DNA from 3 places in the Priestia sp. VA7 genome. Region 2 is predicted to be linked to each of the others. Evidence: riboswitches for the same ligand, from Rfam matches in the RefSeq annotation. Region 2 holds a riboswitch; each other region holds the start of a gene.

Region 1 (5,611 bases), on a different contig from region 2:
GAGTCAATTGAATAAGCGGCACGAGTATTCTCTGTTAAACTATTATCATTGTAATCTGCTACTTTCGTATTTTGATTTAACACTACATTTTCCAGTACGGCGCCGAAGCGAATTGCATTGAAAATTTGCGGTTCTTTTTCTTCGGAAAGCTGAATGCACTTCGCGTAGCATCCTCCTTCAATATTAAATACACCAGAGCTTGACCAACCGTGCTCATCATCTCCGATTAAACGACGGTTTGCATCAGCAGAAAGCGTTGTTTTACCCGTTCCAGATAAACCAAAGAATAATGCAACGTCACCTTCTTCTCCTACGTTGGCAGAACAGTGCATGGATAGAATATTGTTTTGAGGAAGCAAGAAGTTCATCACTGAGAAAATAGATTTTTTCATTTCACCAGCGTATTCAGTTCCTCCAATTAGCACAATGCGTCGCTCTAACGAAAGAATAATGAAGGTTTCAGAATTCGTCCCGTCTGTTTCAGGATCAGCTTTGAACGTTGGAGCTGCTACAATTGTAAACGGCTTCACATCATCATTTGTTTTTTGTTCGGCTGAAGGGCGAATGAATAACTGCTGAGCGAATAGGTTGTGCCATGCAAATTCATTAACTACTTGAATTGGTAACTGATACTTTTTATCAGCTCCAGCATATCCATTAAAAACAAAAAGTTCATCCTGCTTCTTTAAGTGGTTTAAGACTTTTTTGTATAGCGCATCGAATCGCTGAGCAGAAATTGGCTGATTGACAGGTCCCCATTCAACCGTTTTTGAAGACACAGCATCGCTTACAATAAATTTATCTAAAGGAGAGCGACCTGTATATTTTCCGGTTTCGACTGACACAGCACCTGTAGAAGTCAACGTTCCTTCGCGTCGAGCTAGAATTTTTTCAACAAGTTGTGGAACAGATAATTGGTGTTTTGTTGTTTTTAATTGAAGCAAACCATTTAATTCGATAGACATATCAACAGTACTCATGTGCACTACCTTCCTTTTTTAGCTATTATTTATTCATTAATGTTTGAAATTTATAATTAGTATAACACATTTATTTAATTATTCTATACTATTTAACTAAAAATGTTTGTGTATTATAAAAAAATGTACATTATACCTATTTTGGACACCTGTATATGTGCTAGGAGAGAAAAAAGTGAAGCTATTTTAAGTGAAAGCCTCATTTTGATCTGTCTTATTAACTAAACTTAGTGATGATTCTTAATAAGGTGTACTATTTCGGAATTTGAGTATGTTACATTAAAACAGATTCAAACATAAAGAGATGATTTCCATTTGAATGTTGTTGACAGTGAAGCGCTTTTTCATGTATTATATGTCCTTGAACGGATACTCTCTTATCCCGAGCTGGTGGAGGGACAGGCCCTATGAAACCCAGCAACCATCGTCATTTTTTTGTGTAGACGATAAGGTGCTAACCTGATGCAAGGGCACAACCTTGATCGATAAGAGTGAAAGGCTTATGTAGAATTTGATACCTTTCCTCGATACAAGGAAAGGTTTTTTTATATTTTTTAGCGTGTAATGAAAATAAGGGAATGAGTACCGTATCACAATGTATCGTATTTATAAGGAGGAAAACTGATGTCAACACAACGTCGTCTGTTCACGTCAGAATCTGTTACAGAGGGACATCCCGATAAAATTTGTGACCAAATTTCTGACTCAATTCTTGATGCTATCCTAGCAAAGGATCCAAATGCTCGTGTTGCTTGTGAAACAAGCGTAACAACTGGTTTAGTTTTAGTAAGTGGTGAAATTACAACTTCTACTTACGTGGATATTCCTAAAACAGTTCGCGAAACAATTAAAGGAATTGGCTATACTCGTGCAAAATACGGATTTGATGCTGAAACTTGTGCAGTATTAACATCTATCGACGAGCAGTCAGCTGATATCGCTGCTGGTGTAGACCAAGCGTTAGAAGCACGTGAAGGTCAAATGTCAGATGAAGAAATCGAAGCAATCGGAGCTGGAGACCAAGGCTTAATGTTTGGTTATGCATGTAACGAAACAAAAGAATTAATGCCTCTTCCAATTTCATTAGCTCATAAACTTGCTCGCCGTCTAACAGAAGTACGTAAAGAAGAAATTCTTCCTTACCTTCGCCCGGATGGTAAAACACAAGTAACAGTTGAATATGATGAAAACAACAAACCTGTTCGCATCGATACAATTGTTATTTCAACTCAGCATCATCCAGAAGTAACGTTAGAGCAAATTCAACGTAACTTAAAAGAATATGTTATTAATCCAGTTGTTCCAAACGAGTTAATTGATGAAAATACAAAGTATTTCATTAACCCAACAGGCCGTTTCGTAATCGGCGGTCCTCAAGGAGATGCTGGTTTAACTGGTCGTAAAATTATCGTTGATACTTACGGCGGATATGCTCGTCATGGCGGCGGTGCATTCTCTGGTAAGGACGCAACAAAAGTAGACCGTTCAGCAGCTTATGCAGCTCGTTATGTTGCGAAAAACATTGTAGCAGCTGATCTTGCTGATAAATGTGAAGTACAACTAGCATATGCGATTGGTGTTGCACAACCAGTATCTATTTCAATTGATACATTCGGTACAGGAAAAGTTTCTGAAGAAGTACTAGTAGACGTAGTACGCAAAAACTTTGACCTACGTCCAGCAGGCATCATTAAAATGCTTGATTTACGTCGCCCAATTTATAAGCAAACAGCAGCTTACGGCCACTTTGGTCGTACGGATGTGGAGCTTCCTTGGGAGTTCACAGACAAAGCGGAAGCATTAAAAACTCAAGCTTTAGCTAAATAATAAAAAAATCTCCGTGAAAACGGAGATTTTTTTATGCCCATTGAATACCTGCAGCAGATTTTTCTACGACGCCTTCATATTCTGAAAGCAAATGCTGAAAAATGGCGTCCCATGATTGAGTAAGAGCATAGTGTCTCGCTGCATGGCCAAAGTGAAGCCGCTGGTGCAAATCATCGAGTAAACCTGTAATAGCCGAACTGAATTCTTCTAAGGAGTGAGGTTTGCAAAGGTAGCCGTTTCGCCCGTGCTGAACCATCTGTTTAACTCCTCCTGCATTTGCTGCCACTACAGGAGTTCCAGAAGCAAGAGACTCCAGTACAACATTTCCGAAGGTTTCTGTTTCTGAAGGAAAAACAAACAAATCAGATGATGAATAGATATGAGCAAGTTGCTTACCTTCAAGGAAGCCTGTAAATGTCATATGCTCAGATGCTTGCTGTTGCATTTGTTCTTTTAAAGGGCCGTCTCCCACAATAACCCAGTGAATTTGATGGCGGATATGATCAGGTAGAGATCGTGCAATTTTTATTAAAAAATCAGCGTTCTTTTCTTTAGCTAATCTTCCTACATATGTTAAAATGTAGGGCTTTTTAATATTATATTTAATACGAATATCGAAGCGGTCATAGTGGGGATGAAATAATTTATGATTTACTCCTCGCGACCAAATAGATACGTTGTGAAACCCTTGTTCTTCTAGCTGCTGTTTGGTCACTTCAGAGGGAGCGAATATTTTTTGTACAGGTTTATAAAACCATTTCATATATTTTTGCAGTGGTACACGCATTTTTTCAAGTTCATAGTGAGATAAATAATCATCAAAATTGGTATGATAAGAGCCGACAAGAGGAACACCTAATCTTTTCCCGTAATAGGAGCCGCAAAGCCCCATTGTAAAAGGAGTGGCCAAATGAATAATAGAAGGATTGAATTCCTGCAGCTGCTTTTTAATTTTTAGAACGTTTGGCAATGAAAAGCGGCTGTTTGGATAAAGGAAAAACGGCATGCTGGGCGAACGGTGAACATACGTTGAAAATGACTGATCATGAGCAAATTCAGGAGCAAATACCTGGATGGGAATTTGCTTTGATTTGACATACTGGGTAAACTGATAAAGTGTTTTAGCAGCTCCGTTAACTTCTGGAGCAAATGTATCCGTAAATAAAGCAATTCTCATTAGTACTCCTCCTATCAATTAAGTTAAAAATATGTTCAGTGACACAGCACCTGAAAAGATGCCCAGTATCAGGCCTACCATGACATCCGTCGGATAGTGCAGACCGAGATAAATTCTTGAAATTCCTACCGTTACTGCAAGAGGCAAAAGAACGGTAGTGAAGGCTGGATAAACAATCATAAGAGGGGTAACCAACGAAAAAATAGCTGTTGTATGCCCAGATGGAAATGAATGATCTTTTAATGGATTTTCTAATACTTTTGTATATTTTAATTGAATATAAGGTCGTTTTCTCGGATATAGTTTTTTAGCAATGGCGACAGGAATATGACTAACGGCTAGAGAAAACGCACAAGCGTAAGCGACAGATGAAGGATGCAGAAATAGCAGCAAGCACGCTATCACAATGGTAAACGTGGCTCCGCCAGCGTGAGTTAGTAAACGTAAAAATCTATTTAAGTGCTTTCGATCAAAATGTTGGTTTACGCTTTTGAATAATCGACATTCGGCATCATATACATACTGAATTAACTTGGCTTTCATAGAGTCGCTCCCTTTTCAATAAATACGTCTTTATTACTCAGTTTAATCTTTAATTGTGTAGGCAGTACTAAAGCGATGTAAATTAATATGGAAATTTCTTTACAATTGTGGAGAGAATAGAGCATGATTGGAGAGTTTGTGGAGATAATAAAAAAATTCCCTCAGTATGGCTTTCTGAGGGAACGTTTCCTTTATAATGAAGAATCAGATTTCTTAATAGATTTATAATACTGCCCTTTTTCTACATATTCTGTACGAATGCGCTGCATATCTTTTAAATCCTCTTCTGTCAGAGTGCGGATCACTTTAGCAGGTCGGCCGAGTGTGAGAGTATTAGGGGGTATTTTTTTACCGGGAGGCACTAAGCTTCCAGCACCGATAAAAGCACCTTCACCAATTTCCGCCCCGTCTAAAATAATAGAACCCATGCCAATGAGCGCGCGTTTGCGGATGATGGAGCTATGTAAAATAACTTGATGTCCTACTGTTACATCATCCTCAATAAGCAAAGGAGCATCTGGGCTTTGATGGAGTGTTGATTGATCTTGTATATTTACTCGTTTACCAATAATCGTAGGTGAAACATCTCCTCTAATAACAGTGTTAAACCAAATGCTGCTTTCTTCACCAATGGTGACATCTCCAGTAATCGTGACATAGTCTGCGATGAAGCAGCTGGGTGCAATGGTAGGCATTTTTTCTTTATACGGATAAATCATCAAATCATCTCCCTTTATTAGTTGAAAAAAAGTAGTAAATCTTCTAATGTAAGTGTACAAAGGTTTTTTAAGCAGGTAAACAAAAAAAGGAAGAAGGAGTAACTCAAATGCATAAATGGGAAGCAGTAAATCCAAAAGGCGTTATTGTCATGGTCCATGGAGCAGCGGAGCATCACGGACGCTATCGCTGGCTGATTGAGATGTGGCGTTCGGTTGGAATGCACGTAATTATGGGAGACCTTCCTGGCCAAGGCTTAACAACAAGAAGAAGAGGACATATCCTATCCTTTGATGAATATGTGTATGAAGTGGAAGAATGGGTACGTGAAGCGCAAAAATATGATTTGCCTATTTTCCTGTTAGGC
Region 2 (5,611 bases):
ACCTTCGTTAGGTAAGCTTGAGTTATACCCTTGAATTAACTCTACGATTACATTGCCTTCTAAACCTAGAAAAGCTAGCTTCAAAGATGGATCGGTATGTGGTAGTGTTTCGATGAGCTCTAATCCCACTTTTTGCGTATAGAACTCAATAGATTCTTCTATATCCTTTACTTGAACGCCTACATGTTCAAATTTTAAAATTGTCATATGCATCACCCGTATCTATAGTATGTAAAAACTATGAAATATATTAAAGAGAAAGGATATAGAAGTCAAGATAGGGCTGCTTATCAGGAAAGGGCTCTTAAATCATATTTTTGCTGGAGTGAATAGGGTAGAGGCTTCCATCAAGAGCAAACGAAATTTTGCCTGTTTCTTCAGATACAACTAAAATTAATGCATCCGATTTTTCCGACATTCCAATGGCTGCACGGTGGCGTGTTCCCAATTTTTTGGTCGTTGAAATAATAGACGAGAGAGGTAAAACATTAGCAGCTGAGATAAGCTGATTATTTCTAATCAAGACGGCTCCGTCATGTAAGGGTGTCCCTGGATAGAACAGCGTCTCAACTAGCGTAGCGCTGACAGGAGCTTGAATAGGGATTCCTTTTTGAATAAGAGAGTCTACATTTTGTTCCCGTTCAATGACAATTAAAGCGCCGTGACGTTTCTCAGAAAGGTTATGAATAGCTAAGGACAGAGCAGCATATTCAAATGTATAAGGCGATAGATAATGACGCAAATAATAAGAGGCAGCCGTAGCTTGAACATCTTGAAATAACTTTCGCATCTCCTCAAAATCACATAGGATACAATGATCACTCGTGTCTAAATGTTTAATTAAATTAGAGGCTTCAGTTGAAATCTGCTGTAAATATGTTCGCACATTATTTTTAATTGTATCGTCTAATTGAAAGGGTTGTCTCTCCATCTTATATAGCTCCTATCTGTCAGTCAGTGTTATCTGTAATGTGTGCTAATGTGGGTGAATTATCCGTAAAGCTTATAAATCCCTTATTAATTTTATAGAGAGGTTTTGTGTTTTATTTAGCAAGAGAATATAAAAAGTTGGAGAAAAAAGAAAGCGTTTTATAAACTGATACGTTCACATTTGGGTTAAATTTACATATGTTGTTTTAAATAAAAGTATAGATATTTCTGTGAATTTAAAGTATAGTTTTCTTATCGGATATATGATTTTTAATGTTGACAAATATTCTAAATATGCTAAAATTTTTAAAAAATGCTTATCAAGAGTGGTGGAGGGATCTGGCCCGCTGAACCCCGGCAACCTGCTTAGCAAGGTGCTAATTCCAGCAAAGTGTGTATCATTTTGAAAGATAAGGTGAAAAATTATTGCCTACCCAGTCTTTCAATATGGAAGACTTTTTATTTTGATATAGCGCAAGCGATAATTTGAGGAGGGACACCAATGACTGTAACCCCCGACTTAAAACAAATCTTTGAGCATGTTGAAGCAAAGTAAGAATTAAATAGTTTCGCTGACTAGACACACTAGAGGCGGTTTTATCCAATTCTAGTGGGTAAAACCGTCTTTTTTTATTGGATAACGCGGATAACTAAGAATTGGAGTGAAGAAAATGGCAGACTTATATACGTACGAAAACTGGAGTGATACATTTCCAGAGTTCGACAGTGAAGATGAAACAAAAGGAGCCCTTTCAGCATTGCAGTGGGCGTATGATACCTACGGAGATTCAATTATTTACGCATCAAGCTTTGGTATCGAGGGGATCGTGTTAATTGATTTAATTTCAAAAGTGAAAAAAGATGCTGAAATCGTCTTTTTAGATACGGGCGTTCATTTTAAAGAAACATATGAAGTAATTGATGCAATTAAAGAACGCTTTCCTGATTTGCGTATTCGTATGAAAAAACCGGATTTAACGCTTGCAGAACAAGCTGAGAAACATGGAGATGAACTTTGGAAGAGTCAGCCTAACCTATGCTGTCAAATTCGAAAAATCATCCCGCTAAGGGAATCTCTTGCTCCTTATGATGCGTGGATTTCTGGTTTGAGACGCGAGCAGTCTGAATCTCGTGCCAACACGAATTATTTTAATAAAGATGAGAAATTCAAGAAAGTGAAAGTCTGCCCGTTAATTCATTGGTCCTGGAAAGAAGTTTGGCGCTATGTGTATAAGCATGATTTACCATATAACAAACTTCATGATCAAGGCTACCCAAGTATTGGCTGTGAGCCCTGTACCGCACCTGCCTACAATGTAGACGATTTACGTTCAGGAAGATGGGCAGGTACACAAAAAGTTGAATGCGGATTACACGAATCTTAAATACGAAAGAGCTGAATAAATGATGCTTTTATATGTTGCCTTTATCATTGCGCTTTTTTTTGCAATGAATATTGGAGCAAGTGGTGCAGCAGCAGCTATGGGCGTTTCATACGGCTCCGGTGCGATTAAAAAGAAAAGAGTAGCCCTGTTCATCTGTGCTATAGGTATTGTGCTCGGAGCCATTATCGGAGGCGGCGAGGTGGTAAAAACTATCAGTTCAGGTATCATACCTGAAAAATTGCTGTCAGTAGAATTAGTTATTATCATTCTGGCTGCTGCAACGCTGTCACTCTTTTTCGCGAATTTAATTGGTATTCCTCTATCAACAAGTGAAGTAACGGTTGGTTCAGTTGTTGGAGTAGGCGTAGCTTATCAATCTCTGTATGTGGAAAAACTTTTAGTTGTCATGTCTTTTTGGATTATTGTTCCGCTGGTTTCATTTGTCATTGCTTTTTTGATTGGAAAAGTGATAAAACGCAGAGCGCATAAAAAAGAAGCAGAGGGAAAGTGGAAAAGAGTTTTAACGATTTTAGTTATAGCGACGGGATTCTTTGAAGCCTTCTCAGCTGGAATGAATAACGTGGCAAATGCTGTCGGTCCTCTAGTAGGAGCTGGATTAATGGATGCCACAACGGGTGTCATAGCAGGAGGATTGGCAGTGGCGCTCGGAGCTCTTTTACTAGGAGGCCGAGTTATTGAAACAAACGGGAAAAAAATTACTCGCTATTCTGTAGGGGAAGGGTGCATTATCTCGGGTACTGGTGCTTCTCTTGTCACAGTCGCTTCACTGTTTGGTTTGCCAGTACCGCTTACACAGGTCACTACGTCTTCTATTATTGGAATAGGAGCAGCGAAAACGGGATTCACGAAAGAACAGCGCGAAGTGGTCATTCAAATGTTAAAGGTTTGGGTGGTATCCCCTGTATTTTCACTCGTAATCTCATATGTTCTTGTGAAATTAGTACTTGAAAGCGACTTATATTCATTTGTAGTGCTAGCTAGCGGATGTATTGCCACAGCAGGTGTTCTAAGCTTAGCTAGAGCGACTAGAAGAAAAAGAGCAAGCTTGCAGTCGGAAAAAGAAAAAATGACTGCGTGATTCAAGTGCTTTTTATTATATTGTGTTAATTATTTAAGGAGGATTTTACAAAATGACAACAATTCAAGCACACGGTGGAGAATTAATTAATTTATATCAACCAACATATGACTACACGTCACTAACAAAAGAAATCGAAGTAGATAACATGGCTCTAAGTGATTTAGAACTAATTGGAATTGGTGCTTACAGCCCAATTACAGGATTTTTAGGAGAAAAAGATTATCAATCAGTTGTTGAAAATATGCGTTTAGCAGATGGAACAGTATGGAGTATTCCTATCACTCTTCCTGTAACAGAAGAGCAAGCTAAAGAATTAAACATTGGCGACAAAGTAAAACTTGTTCAAAACGGCGTAACGTATGGTGTTTTAGAAGTTTCTGAAGTATATACGCCAAATAAAGAAAAAGAAGCGGAGAACGTGTACCGTACAGCAGAACTTGCTCATCCTGGCGTAAAAAAAATGATGGAACGCCCAAATGTATACGTAGCAGGTCCAATCGTACTTGTAGAGCGTACACCTAAAACGCGTTTTGAAAAGTATTACCTAGATCCAACTGAAACAAGAGCAGCATTTGAAGAACGCGGTTGGAAAACGGTTGTTGGATTCCAAACTCGTAACCCTGTTCACCGTGCGCACGAATATATTCAAAAAACGGCATTAGAAATTGTAGACGGCCTATTTTTAAATCCACTTGTAGGAGAAACAAAGTCAGATGATATCCCAGCAGATATCCGTATGGAAAGTTATGAAGTACTTTTAGAGAACTATTATCCTAGCGATCGTGTAGCTTTAGCAGTTTTCCCTGCTGCGATGCGCTATGCTGGACCTAGAGAAGCTATTTTCCATGCAATGGTTCGAAAAAACTTTGGATGCACACATTTCATTGTAGGCCGTGACCACGCTGGTGTGGGTGACTACTATGGAACATATGATGCACAAAAAATCTTCAGTAACTTTACAGCAGATGAATTAGGAATTACACCTTTATTCTTTGAACACAGCTTCTATTGCAAAAAGTGTGAAGCGATGGCATCAACGAAAACATGCCCTCACAGCAAGGAAGATCATATGATTCTATCTGGAACAAAGGTACGTGAAATGCTTCGTAACGGAGAAGTGCCACCAAGCACATTCAGCCGCAAAGAAGTAATTGAAGTGTTAATTAAAGGATTAGCAAAACAAAAAGTATCTTCAAAATAAGGAGCGGTTGAAGTGAGCAAATCAACAAACATTACGTGGCATGATGCTGGAATTACAAAAGAGGAAAGGCGCGAGCAAAATAATCATCACAGTTTTGTATTATGGTTTACAGGTCTTTCGGGTTCAGGTAAATCTACCGTAGCAAACGCAGTGGCAAAAGCGCTTTTTGATAAAAATATTCGCAACTATGTATTAGATGGTGACAATGTTCGTTTCGGCTTAAATAAGAATCTAGGGTTTTCTGCTGAAGATCGTACAGAAAATATTCGCCGTATCGGTGAGGTTTCTAAGCTATTTGTAGACAGCGGTCAAGTGGTACTAACAGCATTTATCTCTCCATTCCAAGAGGACCGAGCTCAAGTGCGTGAGATCTTAGAGGGGAATGAATTTTTGGAAGTATACGTGGAGTGTCCGTTAGAAGAATGTGAAAAAAGAGATCCAAAAGGCCTTTACAAAAAAGCAAGAAGCGGAGAAATCCGTGACTTTACAGGAATTGATTCTCCGTATGAGTCACCGGCTAACCCTGAATTAACAATTAATACAAGCACACAGTCTGTAGAAGAATGTGTACAAACTGTTATTGAATATTTAGCTAACCGAAAGTTTATCTAAATGACAGCGGACTTTGTCCGCTGTTCTAATTCAAATTAAAATGTGGGAGCGCTGCGGAGACGTGGAAATGATGGAAGGGTGAAAGGCATTCATGGGGAAAGTATATCTAGTCGGTGCAGGACCGGGAGATCCAGATTTAATTACATTAAAAGGGTTGAAAGCAATTCAACAAGCAGATGTTATCTTATATGATCGTTTAGTGAATAAGGACCTGCTGGAGTATGCTAAAAGTGATGCGGATATCATTTACTGCGGAAAGCTTCCGAACTACCATACCCTCAAGCAAGAAACAATTAACAACTTTTTAGTGAAATTCGCTAAAAAAGGAAAAATTGTAACGCGCTTAAAAGGCGGAGATCCATTTGTTTTTGGACGCGGAGG
Region 3 (5,611 bases), on a different contig from region 2:
CGAAGTAAATATTGTGGGAGGTTCGATCGCGAAAAAAACAGAGCAAGGCGTCACGAATACGATGTATATTTTTGACCGAAAAGGTCGTGAAGTATCACAATACAGTAAACTGCACTTATTTAAATTAATGGATGAACACCTGTATTTAGAAGCAGGAACAGCAAAAAACCTTTTTACACTTGAACAGTCACTGTGCGCAGGAGTTATTTGTTACGATATTCGTTTCCCAGAATGGATACGGGTTCATACTAGCAGCGGAGCAGAAGTCTTGTTTGTTGTCGCTCAGTGGCCGGCTCCAAGACTTGCCCACTGGAAAGCCCTGCTCATTAGCCGTGCAATCGAAAATCAATGCTATGTAATCGCATGTAATCGTGTAGGCCAAGATCCTAATAACACATTTGCCGGACATTCCTTAGTCATCGATCCGTGGGGAGAAATAATCGCTGAAGCTGGCGATAGCGAAGAACTTTTAAGTGCTGACGTTAACCTGGAACTTGTAAAAGAAATTCGTAAACAAATTCCCGTCTTTACAGATCGCCGTACAGAATTTTATTAATTATGTATTGACAGCCGTTTTTTTGCATGATACGATTTTCACCAGATATCATAAAATATTCAAACAAATCAAAATTGAATAAGTAATCGTACTCTTATCAAGAGTTGGCTGAGGGATTTGGCCCTGTGAAGCCCAGCAACCGACCGTCATTCCATCCTAAGATGGATCACACCCGTAAAACATGTTTTACAAAGGCACGGTGCTAATTCCAACAGAAAGTAATTTTTTCTGGCAGATAAGAGGTTTGAACACTACAATCAAGCCTCTTTCCAACGAAAGAGGCTTTTATATTTTCTAAAATTATAAAAGCCTCCATATATTCTTAAACCTATTAACTTAGTAAACAAATCAGTTTAATAAACTATGGAGGGATTCCGATGTCAATAACAAAAACAGAGAAGTATCACCCTTTAACAGAAATTTCAGCAATCAAACTTGTGAAAAAGCTAGGTCTTTTTGATGCCACAGAAGCACTGACTGCCCGTGAAATTGGTGACGGCAACTTAAATCTTGTCTTTCACATCATAAATGATCAAACGAATAAATCCATTATCGTCAAACAAGCGCTTCCCTATGCAAAAGTTGTAGGCGAAAGCTGGCCTCTATCCTTGAACCGTGCCACAATTGAAAGCAATGCGCTCAAGCAATTCGGTGCATTTACGCCAGAACTTGTGCCCGCTGTTTATTACCACGATGAAACGCTTGCTGTTACGGTCATGGAAGACCTGTCTCACTTAACGATTTCTCGCGCCGGACTTATTCAAGGTGAAAGTTATCCTCTGCTCTCACAGCATATCGGTTCTTTTTTAGGACATATTGCGTTCAAAACGTCTGATTTCGCCTTAAAACCTCAGGATAAAAAAGAAGAAGTTGTTAAGTACAGCAACCCCGACTTATGCAATATTACGGAAGATTTAGTTTTTACAGATCCTTTTTTTGATATTGATACAAATGAATTTGAAAAAGCGCTGCGTCCTGATGTAGAAGAATTGTGGAATGATGGTGATGTAAAGCTACAAGCAGCAAAATTAAAATATAAATTTTTAACAAATGCGCAAACGCTAATCCACGGTGATTTACATACAGGCAGCATCTTTGCTAGCAGTCAAGAAACGAAAGTGATTGATCCAGAGTTTGCTTTTTACGGTCCGTTTGGATTCGATTTAGGGCAATTTGTTGCGAATTTATTTTTAAATGCTCTTTCTCGAGAAACAAATCGCGAACCGTTATTTGCACACATTACGAACACATGGAACGTATTCAAAGATACCTTTACTGCGCTTTGGCATTCTGAAAACACTGAACCTTTCGCTAAAGATGAGCGCTTATTACATGAAATTTTAACGCAAACGTGGCAAGATGCTGTTGGATATGCAGGATGTGAAATCATTCGACGTACGATTGGCTTAGCTCACGTGGCGGACTTAGACGAAATTTCTTCAGAGGAAAGAAAAATTAACGCTAAACGTACTGCGTTAAAAATTGGACGCTATTTGCTTCTGCACCAACAAGACGTTTCACCAAATGAATTTGAACATTTACTTCGATAACGAATAATGTACACAATGAAAGGATCGGTATCAGCATGACAAATACACTATCACTTCCGCGCTCAGTGGAATGGAATGAATCATATATTACTTTATTAGATCAGCAGCAGCTTCCTGGCAACGTTGAATATATTAAGCTGCAAACCATTAAAGACGTATGGGATGCTATCACTACCTTGAAAGTACGCGGAGCCCCTGCAATTGGCATTACGGCGGCTTTTGGTCTTGCTCTTTCTGCGCTTAGCTATGACACAGATTCAGTCAAGGAATTTAACAAAAAGCTAGCTCTTGATCAACAGTATTTAGCTAGCTCACGCCCTACTGCCGTCAATTTATTTTGGGCATTGGAGCGCGTAGCGAAAAGCGCTGAATCCGCTTCGTCCGTTAATGAAGCTAAAACAAAAGTTGTTCATGAAGCTATTCAAATTCAAGTAGAAGATGAAGAAACGTGCTACCGAATTGGGGATTATGCTCTTTCTTTATTTAAAAAGAAGGATAAAATCATGACAATATGTAATGCTGGTTCAATTGCTACAGCTTATTATGGAACAGCCTTAGCACCTTTTCACTTGTCTAAGCAGCGTGATATTCCGCTTGAAGTATTTGCCTGTGAAACAAGACCCGTTCTTCAAGGTTCTCGCTTAACAGCCTGGGAACTTCAGCAGTCGGAAGTGGACGTGACGCTGATTACGGATAATATGGCCGCTCATACCATTAAAACAAAAGGAATTAATGGGATTATTGTAGGTGCTGACCGCATTGCAGCAAATGGCGATACGGCTAACAAAATTGGAACATATGGACTTGCTCTTTTAGCGAAAGCATTCGGTATTCCATTTTACGTAGCAGCGCCGCAGTCCACATTTGATTTATCTATTCAAGACGGCAGCAGCATCCCTATTGAAGAACGTTCACCTAAAGAAGTAACGCACATTGGAGATACACAAATTGCTCCAGACGGAATCTCTGTGTACAATCCAGCTTTTGATGTGACGCCAAGCGAACTGATTACGGCCATTATTACAGAGCATGGAATTATCCATTCCCCGTCTTTGGAATCCATTCAAAAAGTTTTGCTGCAATCTGCTCAATAAAAAAAGCCGCTGCTATGCGGCTTTTTTTGTTGAGCACTGGTTTCCACCTGCATTTGTAACACAATTGTAACAGTACTCTCTTCTTTTTCTACATATATTATAGGGGATTCTTTTTGAATAAGGGGGAGTAAATATGAGTTCAGAGCAAAAAACAGATAAAAACAAAGCGCTGAATCGTAAGCAGCACTATCAGCTATTCGATTTATCCAAAGATGAAGAACTAAATTCCCTCCCTTCTCCTCAGCAAATTGACGGTGTTTTTGTGCAGGGAGAAGGCTGGAAATTGGACGGTGAATAGTTATTTTAACTCCAGAGCGCCTTTTGCTACATTTCTTTCAAGCATTAATAGTTTCTCTTTTATATGAGTTTGGGAGCCTGCATAACCTGTTAAAGCTCCATTTTTTCCAATCACACGGTGACAAGGTAAAATAATAGGCAGTGGATTTCGACGATTCGCTTGTCCCACAGCCCTTACGGCTTTAGAGCGATTAACAGACTCCGCTACATCACTATAAGACCACGTTTGTCCATAAGGTATACCTTTAAGCGTTAGCCACACTTCTTTTTGGAAGTCTGTTCCTTTTATATCCAAAGGCAAATCAAATGTTAGCGTGCGCCCTTCAGCATAATCCTCCAGCTGTCGCTTCGCTTCTTTCACATGGTGATAATTCTCGTCATGGACAAGTTCTTTAAGCTGCTCATTATGATCATCGCTATCAAACCAAATATGTTGAACCCCTGTTTCCGAGGCTACAATATAAATTTTCAAATCAGAAAATAAATTCATTTCTCCGTAGTACATATTTTTTATCCTTTCTAATTAAGCTGGAAGAATAACATGAAAAGCTGTGCCTTCTCCTATTTTGCTTTCCACTTCAATTCGCCCTTTATGTTCTTCGATAATTTTATATGAGACCATCAAACCGAGTCCCGTTCCTTTTTCTTTTGTCGTATAAAATGGTTCTCCTAAGCGCTTGATGCGCTCTTCGGGCATTCCATCCCCTTGATCTCGAATGGAGACCGTCACGTAGTGCGGCTCTGTAGAGTAGACTTCAACAATAATTCTTCCTCCGTTTGACGTGACTTCAATTGCATTTTTAATGACATTTATTAGTACTTGCTTAATCTGGTTCGGCTCGCAGTACACCATTGGCAGCTGAGGAGACACACTTAGTTCAAACTGAATATTTTCTAAAAGCGCTTGAGCATTTAATAAATCAATCGTTTCTTTAACAACCGCAGCTAGATTTTTCTTTTCAAACTTTACGGCCTGTGGCTTAGCGAGTACGAGAAACTCTGTAATAATGGTTTCAATTCTTTTTAATTCAGATTTAATAATATCAAAATAAAGAGAGTGGTCTTCTTGAATGCTGCTTTCTAACAGCTGAACAAACCCTTTTAAAGCTGTCATCGGGTTGCGGATTTCATGCGCAATCCCAGCTGCTAACTGTCCGACTACTTGAAGCGTATCCGATTTTCGAATCTGCTCTTGCATTTGATTTCGTTCCGTTACGTCTCTTAAAAGCGTCATATATAGACCTGGTAAGATATCTTTTTTCGTGGAAAATTCGATATTTTTAACTTTTCCGTTCCCCGTAACGTACGTAATCTCTCCTTCAGCTTCCCCTTTTTGCTCAATCGTTTCTTTATGCTCAATGACCGCATCCAAATTCGCTGAAGAAATAAAATCCTCCATGGAGTGCGCACAAATCTCCTCTTTGCTGAGTTCTAGAATATCACAAAGAGAAGAATTTACATCAATAATATTTCGCTTGCCGTCCCATAAAACTAACCCATCGATCGAACCATTAAAAATCTGTCTGAATTTCTCTTCGTTATTCCGAAGCTCCTGTTCGATTTTTGTACGTTCACTGATGTTTCGAAAAATCGTTAAATGGTCTCCTTCTATAATGCCTTTTTTCCCTGTGAATTCCAACTGTTTGATTTCTCCATTTGGCATGTAAAAAGGAAGCTGATTGCGAATTTCTCCTTTTGTTTGAAACGTTTGGAGCACCTTTAACGCACTAAAGCTTTTTGTATCGATAAATGTATACAAATTGCTTCCAATTAATTTGTTTAACGGCAGCTCAAATGTACGCGAAGAAGCAAGATTAGCGTTCAAGATTTCACCATCATCTCTCCAAATCAAGATCGCTTCAATCGCATTTTCAAAAATAGCCCTGAAATTTTTTTCGCTTCTCAACAGCTGCTGCTCCATCAGCCGTTTTTCCGTCACATCTCTCATAATGGACATATAGTATTGACTGTATATATTAGCCGTTGTGGTAAATTCAAAAAAAGTAACGTCTCCATTTTCGAGCCTGATCGGTAGCTCACCGCTTGTCTTTCCTTCTTGATGCAGAGTTCTCCATAATTTTTTCACCTTATAATGATAAGTAGGTTCTACAAGC

Evidence for each region. Region 2 has a riboswitch for S-adenosylmethionine ahead of AC0C45_RS22100 (phosphoadenylyl-sulfate reductase). Riboswitches for the same ligand answer to the same signal wherever they lie in the genome.
Region 1: another riboswitch for S-adenosylmethionine. It lies ahead of metK (methionine adenosyltransferase); the one in region 2 lies ahead of AC0C45_RS22100 (phosphoadenylyl-sulfate reductase).
Region 3: another riboswitch for S-adenosylmethionine. It lies ahead of mtnK (S-methyl-5-thioribose kinase); the one in region 2 lies ahead of AC0C45_RS22100 (phosphoadenylyl-sulfate reductase).

Annotation. Positions count from the first base shown of each region.
Region 1 covers NZ_JBVQPN010000001.1:39,315-44,925, forward strand. Annotated here, with positions in the region: gene pckA (phosphoenolpyruvate carboxykinase (ATP)) at 1-980, opposite strand, end outside; SAM riboswitch class I at 1,355-1,472, shown strand; gene metK (methionine adenosyltransferase) at 1,605-2,807, shown strand; gene AC0C45_RS00310 (glycosyltransferase family 4 protein) at 2,839-3,984, opposite strand; gene AC0C45_RS00315 (phosphatase PAP2 family protein) at 4,003-4,527, opposite strand; gene AC0C45_RS00320 (gamma carbonic anhydrase) at 4,719-5,246, opposite strand; gene AC0C45_RS00325 (alpha/beta fold hydrolase) at 5,354-5,611, shown strand, end outside.
Region 2 covers NZ_JBVQPN010000005.1:5,165-10,775, reverse strand. Annotated here, with positions in the region: gene AC0C45_RS22110 (VOC family protein) at 1-207, opposite strand, end outside; gene cdaS (sporulation-specific diadenylate cyclase CdaS) at 305-931, opposite strand; SAM riboswitch class I at 1,245-1,347, shown strand; gene AC0C45_RS22100 (phosphoadenylyl-sulfate reductase) at 1,602-2,315, shown strand; gene AC0C45_RS22095 (inorganic phosphate transporter) at 2,335-3,414, shown strand; gene sat (sulfate adenylyltransferase) at 3,467-4,618, shown strand; gene cysC (adenylyl-sulfate kinase) at 4,631-5,230, shown strand; gene cobA (uroporphyrinogen-III C-methyltransferase) at 5,322-5,611, shown strand, end outside.
Region 3 covers NZ_JBVQPN010000002.1:633,620-639,230, reverse strand. Annotated here, with positions in the region: gene AC0C45_RS09745 (carbon-nitrogen family hydrolase) at 1-556, shown strand, start outside; SAM riboswitch class I at 648-798, shown strand; gene mtnK (S-methyl-5-thioribose kinase) at 934-2,106, shown strand; gene mtnA (S-methyl-5-thioribose-1-phosphate isomerase) at 2,142-3,200, shown strand; gene AC0C45_RS09730 (hypothetical protein) at 3,334-3,498, shown strand; gene AC0C45_RS09725 (methylated-DNA--[protein]-cysteine S-methyltransferase) at 3,499-4,002, opposite strand; gene AC0C45_RS09720 (PAS domain S-box protein) at 4,021-5,611, opposite strand, start outside.